Regions from separate parts of the Streptomyces sp. NPDC054786 genome, predicted to be linked through region 2. Evidence: riboswitches for the same ligand, from Rfam matches in the RefSeq annotation. Region 2 holds a riboswitch; the other holds the start of a gene.
What was found. Region 2 has a riboswitch for glycine ahead of gcvP (aminomethyl-transferring glycine dehydrogenase). Riboswitches for the same ligand answer to the same signal wherever they lie in the genome.
Positions count from the first base shown of each region.

Region 1: another riboswitch for glycine. It lies ahead of gcvT (glycine cleavage system aminomethyltransferase GcvT); the one in region 2 lies ahead of gcvP (aminomethyl-transferring glycine dehydrogenase).

Region 1 covers NZ_JBSHAW010000044.1:299-7,516, forward strand. Annotated here, with positions in the region: gene gcvH (glycine cleavage system protein GcvH) at 1-304, opposite strand, end outside; gene gcvT (glycine cleavage system aminomethyltransferase GcvT) at 432-1,559, opposite strand; glycine riboswitch at 1,594-1,711, opposite strand; glycine riboswitch at 1,712-1,807, opposite strand; gene ACWGI6_RS30675 (AAA family ATPase) at 2,067-2,753, shown strand; gene ACWGI6_RS30680 (enhanced serine sensitivity protein SseB) at 2,846-3,643, shown strand; gene ACWGI6_RS30685 (enhanced serine sensitivity protein SseB C-terminal domain-containing protein) at 3,705-4,505, shown strand; gene ACWGI6_RS30690 (ABC transporter permease) at 4,912-5,910, shown strand; gene ACWGI6_RS30695 (ABC transporter substrate-binding protein) at 6,028-7,218, shown strand, end outside.
Region 2 covers NZ_JBSHAW010000045.1:60,384-67,601, reverse strand. Annotated here, with positions in the region: gene ACWGI6_RS31300 (DNA polymerase IV) at 1-1,060, shown strand, start outside; gene ACWGI6_RS31295 (PRC-barrel domain-containing protein) at 964-1,353, opposite strand; glycine riboswitch at 1,468-1,565, shown strand; glycine riboswitch at 1,566-1,690, shown strand; gene gcvP (aminomethyl-transferring glycine dehydrogenase) at 1,752-4,637, shown strand; gene ACWGI6_RS31285 (DUF5999 family protein) at 4,721-4,915, opposite strand; gene ACWGI6_RS31280 (hypothetical protein) at 5,253-5,843, opposite strand; gene ACWGI6_RS31275 (glutamate-cysteine ligase family protein) at 6,409-7,218, shown strand, end outside.

The DNA.
Region 1 (7,218 bases), on a different contig from region 2:
ACAGCCAACCACCCTCGAACGGGGCGGAGTTCACCAGCGAGGGGTCGTTGACGACATCCTCGTTGATCTCGGTGATCTCACCGTCGACGGGCGAGTAGAGATCGCTGACCGACTTGGTCGACTCCAGCTCGCCGCAGGTCTCGCCCGCCGCGACCGTGGTACCGACCTCAGGGAGCTGCACGTAGACGACGTCGCCGAGCGCGTTGGCCGCGTGCTCGGTGATGCCGACCGTCGAGACGCCTTCCTCGGCGCCCGACAGCCACTCGTGCTCCTTGCTGTAGCGCAGCTGCTGGGGGTTGCTCATGACTCGATTCTCCTGTACGCGAGGGTGTGATCGTGAAGGGGGTCGCCCCCTGGCGCAGCCAAGGGGAGGGTCTTGCACAGTGAGACGCACGGGCGCACCGCTGCCCGCGTCCGCCGCGCGTGAACCGTTACTTCTGCCGCTTGTAGAACGGCAGAGCGGTGACCTCGTACGGCTCATGGCTTCCACGGATGTCCACGCAGACACCCTCGGTGCCCGGTGTGGCGTAGGCGGCGTCGACGTAGGCGATCGCGACCGGCTTGCCGAGGGTGGGGGAGGGGGCCCCGGAGGTGACCTCGCCGATGACCGTGCCGTCGGCCGTGACGACCGGGTATCCGGCGCGCGGGATCCGGCGGCCCTCGGCGATCAGACCGACCAGCTTGCGCGGCGGCTGGGTCTCGGCGCGCTCGGCGGCCGCCGCCAGCGCGTCGCGGCCCACGAAGTCACCGCCGTTGGAGGTCTTCTCGAACTTCACGACCCGGCCCAGGCCCGCGTCGAACGGCGTGGTCGAGGTGGTCAGCTCATGCCCGTACAGCGGCATGCCCGCCTCCAGGCGCAGGGTGTCCCGGCAGGACAGGCCGCAGGGCACCAGACCGGCGTCCTTGCCGGCCTCGGTCAGCGCCTCCCAGAGGGCGACCGCGTCGGCGGGCCGGACGAACAGCTCGAAGCCGTCCTCACCGGTGTATCCGGTGCGGGCGATCAGCGCCTCGACACCGGCGACGGTGCCGGGCAGACCCGCGTAGTACTTGAGGCCGTCCAGATCGGCGTCCGTCAGCGCCTTGAGGATGCCGGGGGACTCCGGGCCCTGCACCGCGAGCAGTGCGTAGGCGTCGCGGTCGTCGCGGATCGCGGCGTCGAAACCGCCCGCCCGCGCGGTCAGCGCGTCCAGCACCACCTGGGCGTTGGAGGCATTGGCGACGACCATGTACTCCTGGTCGGCGAGGCGGTAGACGATCAGGTCGTCGAGGATGCCGCCCTCGGCCTCGCAGATCATGGTGTAGCGGGCGCGGCCGGTCTTCACCCCGCCGATGTTGCCGACCAGCGCATAGTCGAGGAGATCGGCGGCCCGCGGGCCGGTGACGGTGATCTCGCCCATGTGGGAGAGGTCGAAGAGGCCGGCGCGGGTGCGGACGGCGACATGTTCGTCGCGCTCGCTGCTGTAGCGGAGCGGCATGTCCCAGCCGGCGAAGTCGGTCATGGTGGCGCCGAGCGCGCGATGGGTGGCATCCAGCGCGGTGCGGCGGGGGGCATCAGTCATGGGTTCTGGGCTCCCAGGCATGGGTGACAAGACGGTCTCCCCATCTGTCATCGGAACCTGAGAGGTTCACCGGGATCCCGCGAACGGACCCGGTTTGCACCTTGGGTGGAGCCGCCCCGTCAACCTGGCAGTGGCTCGCTTTTCAGATCTGCCTCGCCCGCGCGGTATAGGGGCCTGAGAGATTCAAGGGAGGACTTGCTCCTTCGGCGCCCCGCCTTGGCGGCCGGGGACTCTCCCGCACGGGTTCAAGCGGCCGGTATGGAGTTGGCGGTGCACGGCTGAGCTGAGATGTGCACGTGGCGGCCACATCATTGCACGGGATCGCCGGATACAGGAGCCCTGGTCGGCGCCCCGCCCATGACGTGGGCAGATCGAACAATCGCCTTGATGGGCATTACCTTTTCTTGACACTCTGCGGGTAGGGGACGGGCTCGAACCGGAGCAGAACCGGACGGGGAGGACGATCGCGTGCACAGCGAAGCGGCATTCGGGGCCACTTCAGGGGTCGTGCCGTCGGCTGTCGTGCCGGCGGTGCCGCCCGTCGCCGTGTCCCGGACCGGCCGGACGCCGCGGTCCGTCGTCCGGCCGGGCCGCGGTGCCGAGATCGTGGACCTCCGGGGCGCGGGACGCGCGAGGAACGCCGCCGAGCTGCGGTTTCCGGCCGGCGACCTGGTGGTGGTCTCGGGCCTGCCGGGCAGCGGCAAGAGCACCCTCATGCATCGGGTCGTGCCGCCGCTGGACGCACACGGCGCCGCGGTGCACCGCATCGATTCGCAGGACGTACGCGAGCGCTGGGAGCACGGCAGACTGCGCCGGCTGCCGTACGCCCTCTACCGCCCGCTGGTCCGGGCCGCCCACTATCTGACGCTGGGCCGTGTGCTGCGCTCCGGCGACAGCGTGGTGGTGCACGACTGCGGCACCCTCGCGTGGGTGCGTGGCTGGATCGCGCGGTCGGCGGTGCGCGGCGGCCGTGGGCTGCATCTGGTGCTGCTCGATGTGTCGCCCGAGGCGGCGCGGTCCGGCCAGGAGGCGCGGGGGCGCGGGGTGTCGGGGTACGCCTTCGCGCGGCACCGCAGGGCGGTGGGCCGGCTGGTCGGCGCGGCGGAGTCGGCCCGGCTGCCGAAGGGGTTCGGCTCGGCCGTGCTCCTCGACCGGCGGGCGGCGAGCGCCCTGGAGACGGTCGGCTTCGGCTGAGCGGACGGGCACCCCGCCCCGCAGGTCCCGCCGCACGCCTTCTCGTCTAGGGTCTTTGGCCAGATGGCGCGGTTGGGAACGGGTGGATACAGATGACATTTGCGGAGCAGGGGATACCCCAGCTGGCGTGGCCGGCGAATGAGCTCGAAGAGGTGCTGGCCGCTTCGGTCGGGCACCCGGGCGCCGGTGGCCGGATCGTCGAGGTACTGGGCCGGAGCCGGGTGTGGGTGCCGCTGCCCAACGGCGGCGGCCCGGAGAGCGCGGGCCCCGGCGCCCGCGGCCTCGATCTGCCCACCGTCGAGTTCGACGGTGCGGCCTATGTCCCGGTCTACAGCTCCGAGCAGGAGTTCCTGCGGGTGGTCGGCGCACACATGCCCTTCACCGTCGCCCCGGCCCGGGAGTTCGCCCGCGGGCTGCCGCCGCACATCGGCATGGCGGTCAACCCCGACGGCATGATCGGCGTCCCGCTGCCGCCGCCCGCGGTGGCCGAACTGTGCCGGGAGGGGCGCCATGAGTTGGCCGGTCTGCCCAGCGGTGGCCGGGTGCGGCTCTTCGAGCCGGACTGGCAGGACGAGCCGGTGGACTTCCTGGCCGCCGCCGGACTGGAGTTCTCCGCCGCCGGAATTGTCCTGACTGCCCGGCGTGCCCTGGCAAGTGTCGAGGGCGACACGCCCGCGCTCTTCGTCGGTGTGCAGATCGGGACGGACGCCTCGGCCCTGCACGACGGCACCGCCCGCGAGACGGTACTGTCAGCCCTCGGACGTGCGCTCGGCGCAGTACCGCTGCCCTGGTCCGTACAGCTCGTCATGCTCGACCTCGCCCAGGGCGACCCGGTCGCCGACTGGATGCTGGAGCGTGTGCGGCCCTTCTACTCTCGGGACCACTCGTAAGCTGGTTGGATGACGGGCGGGCGCACCCACACGTGCCCTGCTGACAGAAGGGACGGACCACGTGAGCGCGGGTGCGCATCAGGGGCCGGCGGCGGCCGGACAGCTGGAGCAGCTGCTCCAGCAGGTCTCGCCCGGCCGTTACGACGCCTATGAGGCACTGCTGCACGCGCTCGCCGCGAGCCAGGTCTGGATGCTGCTCTGGCACGGCCGGGCCGGTATGCCCGATGCGCAGTACGGAAACATGGAGGTCGAGGGCCTCGGTTATGCGCCGTGTGTGACCTCGGCGCCCGAGCTCGCCGCCTCCGGCTGGAACCGTGACCACGAGGTCGTCACCGGCCCGGAGATCGCCGCCGCGCTGTTCCCCGACCGCTGGGGCCTGTGGCTGAACCCGCATGCCCCCGGCGGTGGTGTCGGCATCCCGTGGCTGGATCTGCGCCGTGTCGCCGGTGGTCTGGACCGGCTGCCCGCCGGTCCGCTGCGGATCTCGGAGCCGGTCATCGACATCCCGCAGTTCTACGCGCTGCTCGCCCAGAACGCCCACCGGACGCCCGCCGTGCGGTCGCTGCGCCGGGCCTGGGTGCAGCCGGCGCTCGGTGCCCCTTATCTGGCGATCGGTCTGGATCTGTACGACACCGGCCAACAAGCGGTGGATTCGGCGCGGTTGATGATCCAGCAGTCGATCGGCGCGGTTCCGGACGGTCTGCCCGTCTCCACGGTCGCGATGAACGACGAGTACGACCCGGTCGGCATGTGGATGCGGGCCTCCGCGCGCCCCTTCTTCGACCGTGACGGCTACGCCCAGCCGCCGGGTCAGCCGGCCCCCGCACCGTCGTACGGCTACGGCTCCCCGCGCCCTTACTGACAGCGCGTCTCCGGCGCCCGGGAGTGCCGGCCGGGCGCCGGTCTTGTGGTGAATGCTCCCTGTATGCCCTGCGGTTGAGGCCCTCTCCTGCGGGTGATCGCTCCGCTGAGCCCGAACTGCTGTCCGTATAACGGAACGTCGTGGAGCACATCACAGTTGCGCATCCTTTCCCCGTCAGGGCTGGTGACTGATCGAGAAAGGGATGAAGACTCCGGAAACAACAGGGCCTCGGTCCTTTGTACGAGCGTCATCCCGTACGGCGTCGCGTGAGCCTCTGACTTCCATAGTGCGAACTTCCGCGATGCCCGCATGACTTGCACCGAACTTGCACCAGTGATGTGAACCAGGCCGCTGTCCGCGGCGCGCAGGGGCCGGCCACCGTCGGCCGAGAGGGGTCAAAGGCACTGTGACGGCACCGATCGAGACCACCGGGGCGGCTGCTGAGGCGCAGCCGGAAGCGGTGCTGAAGGGCGTCGAAGGAAAGCGGATCGAGGGGCGTTCGCTCGGTCAGATCGCATGGTTGCGCTTCCGGCGGGACAAGGTCGCGGTGGCCGGTGCCATCGTTGTCATCCTGCTCATCGCCATCGCCGCCCTCTCCCGTCCGATCCAGTCCCTGCTGGGGCTGGACCCGAACAGTCCCAACCAGTCGCTGATCGACCCCAACACCACGCTCCCCAAGGGCGATCTCGGTGGCATGAGCGCGGACCATCCCCTGGGCGTGGACCCGAAGTTCGGCCGTGATCTGCTCGCCCGGATCCTGGAGGGCTCCTGGGTGTCGCTGATCGTGGCGTTCGGCGCGACGCTGCTGTCGGTCGCCATCGGCACGGTTCTCGGTGTGATCGCCGGCTTCTACCGCGGGCGGGTGGACGCCGTCATCAGCCGGATGATGGATGTCTTCCTGGCCTTCCCGCTACTGCTGTTCGCCATCGCGATCTCCGCCTCGCTGCAGGGCGGTGCCTTCGGCCTGGAGGGCCTGCCGCTGCACATCTCGGTGCTGATCTTCGTGATCGGCTTCTTCAACTGGCCCTACATGGGGCGGATCGTGCGCGCGCAGACCCTGTCGCTGCGCGAGCGTGAATTCGTGGACGCAGCGCGCGGCATGGGCGCACGCGGGCCGTTCATCCTCTTCCGGGAGCTGCTGCCCAACCTGGTGGGGCCGATCATCGTCTACTCGACCCTGCTGATCCCCTCCAACATCCTCTTCGAGGCGGCGCTGAGCTTCCTGGGCGTCGGCATCCAACCGCCCCAGGCGTCCTGGGGCGGCATGCTCAACCAGGCGGTCAAGTACTACGAGGTCGATCCCCAGTACATGATCGTCCCCGGCCTCGCGATCTTCGTCACCGTGCTCGCGTTCAACCTGCTCGGTGACGGACTGAGGGACGCGCTGGACCCGCGCAGCCGCTGACGGCTGTACCGGGCGCCCGCTCAGACGCCCCAACTGCGTTACTGCATTTCCGCGTTACTGCTTTTCCGCATTTTGAGGTTTGACGTTTCTCGACGAACGAAGGGGACACCGACCATCATGCGAAGGTCAGTTCCGGTCGCGGCTGTCGCGGCCATCACCAGTGCGGGCCTTTTGCTGGCCGGCTGCAGCGGGGGCAAGGGCTCCTCGGAGGGCTCGGGCAAGGCGAACGCCGCCACCAAGGGCGTCGTCAACGCCTCGGACGCGAAGGGCGGCACGGTCACCTACGCGATGAGCGACGCCCCCGAGTCGTTCGACCCGGGCAACACGTACTACGCCTTCATCTACAACTTCAGCCGGCTCTACGCGCGCCCGCTCACCACCTTCAAGCCGGGCCCCGGCACCAAGGGCAACGAGCTGACCCCGGACCTCGCCGAGTCGATGGGCAAGCCCAGCGACGGGGGCAAGACCTGGACGTACAAGCTCCGCAAGGGCGTCAAGTACGACGACGGCTCCGAGGTCACCTCGCAGGACGTCAAGTACGCCGTCGAGCGCAGCAACTTCGCGCGTGACACCCTCTCGCTGGGCCCGAACTACTTCCAGCAGTTCCTCAAGGACAACGACGGCGGCTACAAGGGTCCCTACAAGGACAAGAGCAAGGCCGGTCTGAAGTCCATCGAGACCCCGGACGCCCAGACGATCGTCTTCCACCTCAAGAGGCCGTTCGCCGAGTTCGACTACCTGGTGAGCGCCCCGCAGACCGCCCCGGTCCCGCAGGCCAAGGACAAGGGCGCGGACTACACCAAGTCCGTGCTGTCCACCGGCTCGTACAAGTTCGAGAGCTACGAAGAGGGCAAGAAGCTCACCCTGGTCCGCAACCCGCAGTGGTCCGCGAAGACGGACCCGCTGCGCAAGCAGCTTCCGGACAAGATCGTCCTGAACCTGAAGGTCGCCCAGTCGACCATCGACAAGGACCTCCAGTCCGGTAACACCCTGGTGGACCTGGCCGGCCGTGGTGTCGACGGGCAGACGCAGGCCCAGCTCCTGACGGACTCCAAGGAGAAGGGCAACACCGACAACACTCTTGGCCAGCGCCTGGTCTACACGGCGCTGAACACCAAGGTGAAGCCGTTCGACAACATCGAGTGCCGCAAGGCCGTCGAGTACGCCATCGACAAGAAGGCCGTACAGACCTCGCTCGGCGGCCCGATCCGCGGTGAGCTGGCCTCCACGGTCCTGCCGACCGACATCGACGGCTACCAGAAGTACGACCAGTACCCGCAGAAGTACGACGGCGACAAGCTGGACCTG
Region 2 (7,218 bases):
CATCCACTCCGCCACGGGTCTGACCGGCTCGGTGGGGCTGGCCGGCGCCAAGATGCTGGCGAAGATCGCTTCGGAGGCGGCCAAGCCGGACGGTCTGGTGGTCATCGAGCCCGGTACCGAGCGGGAGATGCTGGGCCCGATGACGGTGCGGACGCTGCCCGGGGTGGGGCCCGCGACGGCCGAGACGCTGCGCCGGGCCGGGATCCACACCATCGCGGAGACCGCGGAGGCCGGCGAGGCCGAGCTGGTGCGGCTGCTGGGCAAGGCGCACGGAGCCGGGCTGTATGCCATGGCGCTGGGCCAGGACGACCGGCCGGTGGTGGCCGAGCGGGATGCGAAGTCCATCTCGGTCGAGGACACCTTCGAGGTCGATCTGACCGACCGGACGCGGGTGCGGAGCGAGGTGCTGCGGCTGGCCGACCGCTGCGTACAGCGGCTGCGGGCCGCCGGGCGCTCCGGGCGGACGGTGGTCATCAAGGTGCGCAACTACGACTTCTCGACGCTGACCCGCTCCGAGACGCTCCGTGGGCCCACCGACGATCCGGCGGTGATACGGGAGGCCGCTGCGCGGCTGCTGGAGACGGTGGACACCACCGGCGGGGTCCGGCTGCTGGGTGTGGGGGTCAGCGGACTGGCCGACTTCACACAGGAGGATCTGTTCGCCCAGCTGGCGACGGAGCGGGAGGCGGAGGAGACTGCGAGAGCAGCGGCGGAGCCGTCCGGTGGCGAGACGGCGCCGCACGAGCCCGAGGAGGAGCGGCCGCGGCGCTGGCATCCGGGACTGGACGTGGTGCACGACGCATACGGCGCCGGCTGGGTGCAGGGCAGTGGGGTGGGGAGAGTGACCGTACGCTTCGAAACGCCATGGTCCGCACCGGGAAGGGTGCGGACCTTTGCTGTCGAGGATCCGGCACTGCGGCCCGGGGAGCCCCTCCCGTTGGTGGGCGGGGGGCCGGCGGACGGTCAGTCGTCCGAGCCGGCGATCTTGCCGAAGTCCTGGTCACCGGAGCCGGGGGAGGACACCGGATCGGAGGTCGGGGAGGAGATATCCAGTCGGTAGTGGTGATAGAGCTGAAGTTCCTGCTCAGGGGAGAGATGACGGCCGACGCCGAAGTCCGGCGCGTCCTTGATCAACTTGCGGTCGTAGGGAATGTGCAGTCCCTCACCGACCATCTTGCTGGGTTCGAGGGGGACGAACGCGTCCCGGCTGAAGAGTCCGGTGCGCACGGCCGCCCACTCCGGTTCCCCCGTCGCGTCGTCGAGATAGACCTCGTCGATCGTGCCTATTTTGGCGCCGTTGCGGTCGAACGCTTTGCGGCCGATCAGGCTCCGGGGATCGATATCGGTTTGCACGGTCCCTCCAATTGGTCGCAACTGCCCTCTGACAACTACCAAACGGCACATTTCATGCCCTGGCCACTCGAAGGATCCTTCGAGTGCCGCGCTGGTAGGCTGGCCCATGGCCGCAAACCCCGTGCGGGAGAGTCCTTTGTCGTTCGCGACCAGGGCGCCGAAGGAGCAAATCCTCCCCGGAATCTCTCAGGCACACGTACCGCATGGGCGAGGTCACTCTGGAAAGCAGGGCGGGCCACGGAAGGTACAGTCCGGGACCCCTCCTCACCGACGGTGAAAGCCGGGCCGCCTCGGGCGGGCCGGTGAAGCTCTCAGGTTAGATGACAGAGGGGGAGGCCGTCCGGGCACCCGCGCCGTGGTGCCCCTCGTAGGTCGCACCGACCAGGAGGCCCCCGCAGATGACCACCAATCGCATCTCCTTGACCGAGCTGGAACGCGGCACCCCCTTCGAGCACCGGCACATCGGTCCCGACCACGAGGCGCAGGCGAAGATGCTCGCGCACGTCGGATTCGGATCGCTGGACGAGCTCACCGCCACCGCCGTCCCCGATGTGATCAAGAGTGCGGAAGCGCTCGGCCTGCCGCAGGCCCGTACCGAGGCCGAGGTGCTCCAGGAGCTGCACGGCCTCGCGGACCGTAACCAGGTGCTGGCGTCCATGATCGGACTCGGCTACTACGGCACGTTCACCCCCCCGGTGATCCTGCGCAACGTCATGGAGAACCCGGCCTGGTACACGGCGTACACCCCCTACCAGCCGGAGATCTCGCAGGGCCGCCTCGAGGCGCTGCTCAACTTCCAGACGATGGTCGCCGACCTGACCGGACTGCCCACTTCCGGTGCCTCCCTGCTGGACGAGGGCACCGCAGCCGCCGAGGCGATGGCGCTCTCCCGCCGGGTCGGCAAGGTCAAGCAGGGCGTCTTCCTGATCGATGCCGACTGTCTGCCGCAGACCATCGCCGTGATCCAGACCCGTGCGGAGCCGACCGGCGTCGAGGTCGTGGTCGCCGACCTGTCCGACGGCATTCCGGCCGAGATCGCCGAGCGCGGTGTGTTCGGTGTGCTGCTGCAGTACCCGGGCGCCTCCGGTGCGGTCAGCGACCCGCGCGCCGTCATCGAGCAGGCCCACGAGCTGGGCGCGATCGTCACCGTCGCCGCCGACCTGCTCGCCCTGACGCTGCTGACCTCGCCCGGTGAGCTCGGCGCGGACATCGCCGTCGGCACCACCCAGCGCTTCGGCGTCCCGATGGGCTTCGGCGGACCGCACGCCGGGTTCATGGCCGTACGCGACCAGTTCGCCCGCAGCCTGCCCGGGCGTCTGGTGGGCGTCTCGGTCGACGCCGACGGCAACAAGGCCTACCGCCTCGCGCTGCAGACCCGCGAGCAGCACATCCGCCGGGAGAAGGCCACCAGCAACATCTGCACCGCGCAGGTGCTGCTCGCCGTCATGGCCGGTATGTACGCGGTGTACCACGGTCCCGAGGGCCTGCGGACCATTGCCCGGCGCACCCACCGCTACGCCGCGGTCCTCGCCGAGGGCCTGCGGGCCGGCGGCGTGGAGATCGTGCACGGCGCGTACTTCGACACGCTGACCGCGCGGGTGCCCGGCCGAGCCGCCGAGGTCGTCGCCGCCGCCCGCGAGGCCGGTGTCAACCTCCGGCAGGTCGACGCCGATCTGGTCGGCATCGCCTGCGACGAGACCACCGGACGCGCGCAGCTGGCCGGCGTCTGGGGCGCCTTCGGTGTGCACGGCGACGTCGAGCAGCTGGACGCGGCCGCCGACGAAACGCTGCCGCAGGCTCTGCTGCGCGGCGACGACTACCTCGCCCACCCGGTCTTCCACCAGTACCGCTCCGAGACCGCGATGCTGCGCTACCTGCGCACCCTCGCGGACAAGGACTACGCGCTGGACCGCGGCATGATCCCGCTCGGCTCCTGCACGATGAAGCTGAACGCGACCACCGAGATGGAGCCGGTCACCTGGCCCGCGTTCGGCCAGCTGCACCCGTTCGCGCCGGCCGCCCAGGCCCAGGGCTACCTCACGCTGATCCAGGAGCTGGAGGAGCGACTGGCCACGGTCACCGGCTATGACAAGGTCTCCATCCAGCCCAACGCCGGATCGCAGGGCGAGCTGGCCGGTCTGCTGGCGGTGCGTGCCTACCACCGCGCCAACGGCGACGAGCAGCGCACCGTCTGTCTGATCCCGTCCTCCGCGCACGGCACCAACGCCGCCAGCGCGGTGATGGCCGGAATGAAGGTCGTCGTCGTCAAGACCGGTGAGGACGGCGAGGTCGACGCCGACGATCTGCACGCCAAGATCGAGAAGCACCGTGACGAGCTCGCGGTCCTGATGGTCACCTACCCCTCCACACACGGCGTGTTCGAGGAGCACATCACCCAGATCTGCGCGGCGGTGCACGACGCCGGCGGCCAGGTCTACGTCGACGGCGCGAACCTCAATGCGCTGGTCGGCATCGCCGAGCCCGGCAAGTTCGGCGGCGATGTCTCGCACCTCAACCTGCACAAGACGTTCTGCATCCCGCACGGCGGCGGTGGCCCGGGCGTCGGTCCGGTCGGCGTACGCGCCCACCTGGCGCCGTACCTGCCCAACCACCCGCTGCAGCCCGCTGCGGGCCCCGAGACGGGCGTGGGACCGATCTCCGCGGCGCCCTGGGGCTCGGCCGGCATCCTGCCGATCTCCTGGGCGTACGTCCGCCTGATGGGCGGCGAGGGCCTCAAGCGCGCCACCCAGGTAGCGGTGCTGAGCGCCAACTACATCGCCAAGCGCCTGGAGCCGCACTACCCGGTGCTCTACACGGGCCCCGGCGGCCTGGTCGCCCACGAGTGCATCATCGACGTCCGGCCGCTGACCAAGGCGACCGGTGTGAGCATCGACGACGTCGCCAAGCGGCTCATCGACTACGGCTTCCACGCGCCGACGATGTCCTTCCCCGTGGCCGGCACGCTGATGATCGAGCCGACCGAGAGCGAGGACCTCGGCGAGCTGGACCGGTTCTGCGACGCGATGATCGCCATCCGCGCGGAGATCGAGAAGGTCGGCTCGGGGGAGTGGGACAAGGACGACAACCCGCTGCGCAACGCCCCGCACACGGCGGCCGCGCTCGGTGGCGACTGGTCGCACCCGTACACCCGTGAGGAAGCCGTCTTCCCGGCCGGTGTCGAGGCCTCGGAGAAGTACTGGCCGCCGGTGCGCCGCATCGACGGTGCCTTCGGCGACCGTAACCTCGTCTGCTCCTGCCCGCCTCTGGACGAGTACGACAACTGAGGTACGGCAACGGCGTCACCGCAACATTCAAGGGCCCTCGGCAGATCTGCCGGGGGCCCTGTGGTTCGTGCCGCTCTCGCGGGTCAGGCGGCGGCGATGGCGCGAGCGCGGTGCGGGGCGATGACCTGCCCGTCCGGCAGCAGCTCACCGGTGTCCTCGAAGAGCAGGACGCCGTTGCAGAGCAGGCTCCAGCCCTGCTCCGGGTGGTGCGCCACAGGGTGTGCGGCCTCCCGGTCGGTGGAGTTCGCAGACGGGCAGGGCGGTTGGTGCTGGCACATGGAAGTTGTCTTTCGCTGCGGTGTGGTGAACGTCGTTGTGCGGCTCGATGAGGTGTTCATGGCCGCTCCCCCGTTTCCTTCGGTCGGTCCCAGTGTTGCCCCACGGGCAGGATTCCGCAGGGATTTCGCAGCAGCGGTACTCACTCGGTATGGACGCGTCACCCATGCGGGCGGTTGCTCCCAATTGCACTCCTCCCCAAGAGGATTGGGAGAGGTATCCGCGGGCTAGCCCGCGTGGGTGAGTACGACAGAGCGCCCCGCGGCCGGAAGGGCCGCGGGGCATGCTCGTGCGGGGGCGGAGGCCGGTGTCCGCGGGCAGCGGGGCCGGCGCGCCGGTTCAGGCGGGTTCGGCGAGCAGCGGGGTGGCGGGCGTGAGGCGCCGGGTGAGCCGGGGGAGCAGGTCGGCGATGGGCTGCGGACGGTGCGCGGCGATCCCCGGCGGGGCGGGCGCCAGCGGAACCAGCAGGTCACCGGGCGCGGGCAGCCCTTCGGCGCCGTCGGAGGCGATGTCGTGATGCAGCCACAGGGTGAGCATGTACAGCTCGGGAACGGACAGCAGTCGTGGCTGGTAGGGCGTGGCGAGCGACTCGGCCTGCGCCAGAGCCTGCTCGGTCGCGGCGACATAGGGGCCGCCGCAGAACCGCGCGAAGGTCCAGCCGTCCGCGGTGAGCATCGCCTCGGCGGTCGCCACGGCACGCTCCCCGCCGCGGACCAGGAAGCGCCAGCCCGCCAGTCGGGTCTGCGGCATACCGCCGGCCCGGCTGACGTCGTCCCAGACGTGGACGGGCAGCGGGTGGTCGGGGCTGAGCGGACCCTGATGGGCGCGCAGCGCGGAGACCGGGGCCTCGCGGACCGCGGTGGGCGAGCCGAGGGCGGCGAGAACGCTGCGCAGGGCAGGCGCGGGGGCAGGGGGGAGGTGCAGCGGCATGGTGGGTCGCCTCTCACTTCGGAGACACGGTGGAGCGTGGCAGGTGCAAACGACGCTGTCTGCGTGCGGGGTCAGAGCGTGGCCGGCCGGGGCTGCGGCCCGGCGAGGTCAGTCGCTGTGCCCCGTGCCGATGAGAACACCGAGACGCTGGGCGCCAAGTCTCTGCCTCGTAAGCGGAGTTTATACGACGTATGTTCTGAAAGTGTTTCGTCTACCGGCCTTGTGGATTTCCGGCAAGATGAAATCCAGACCCTTGAGTGAGGTGCTTTCCGCCGCTTTGTGCAACGTTTTACGGCGTCACCTCACATTTCCTCGGCGGCGCGGTAGGCCGGATCTCGTCGGTGTTTCTCACGAAGGAAATGCGGAAGGCGATCGCCGCCGAGATATGCCTATGGGAGGTGCCGGAGGCTGGGCCACTTCGAGCCTATCGGTACCGGCGTGCCGCTGCGGCGTTATCGATCAGATTGCCGGGGCATCATCGACCGTAGCGTGAGCCCCGGTGGAGTCGGGGAAGGCCCCAAGCGGCCCGTGGTCACGGGTCGTTCACTCGAGGAGGGACCCTTCGATGGGGGAGAAGGTCGCCGCGGACGGGATCGACCTGGCGGACCGGGAGCGTTATCGAAGAAAGCTTCACGAGTGTCTTGAGGGATTGCGGAGGCTCCTGGAGGAGGAGAGGTTCGACCGGCCCAAGAATCTCATGGGGCTGGAGATCGAACTCAATCTGGCCGGCGCCGACGGGCTGCCCCGCATGATGAACTCGCAGGTGCTCGAGCGCATCGCCAGCTGCGATTTCCAGACCGAACTCGCCCAGTGCAATCTTGAGGTCAACATCCTGCCGCACCGATTGAGCGGCCGGGTCCTGGACCAGCTCGCCGAGGAACTCCGTACGGGACTCGCCTACGCCGAAAGGAAGGCGCGCGAGGTCGCCGCCCGGATCGTGATGATCGGCATCCTGCCCACCCTGCACGCCACCGACCTCACGGCCGCCAGCCTCTCCGAGAACGACCGCTATGTACTGCTCAACGACCAGATGCGGGCGGCCCGCGGCGAGGACTTCGCACTCGATATCCGGGGCGTCGAGCATCTGGTCTCCCGCTCGCCCTCGATCGCACCGGAAGCCGCGTGTACCTCGGTCCAGCTGCACCTCCAGGTGACACCGGGCCGCTTCGCCGCTGTCTGGAACGCCGCCCAGGCCGTCGCCGCGGTGCAGGTGGCGGTCGGCGCCAACTCGCCGTTCCTCTTCGGCCGTGAGTTGTGGCGCGAGTCCCGGCCGCCGGTCTTCCAGCAGGCCACCGATACCCGTGTGCCCGAGCTGCAGGCCCAGGGGGTACGCCCCCGCACCTGGTTCGGCGAGCGGTGGATCGACTCCGCATAC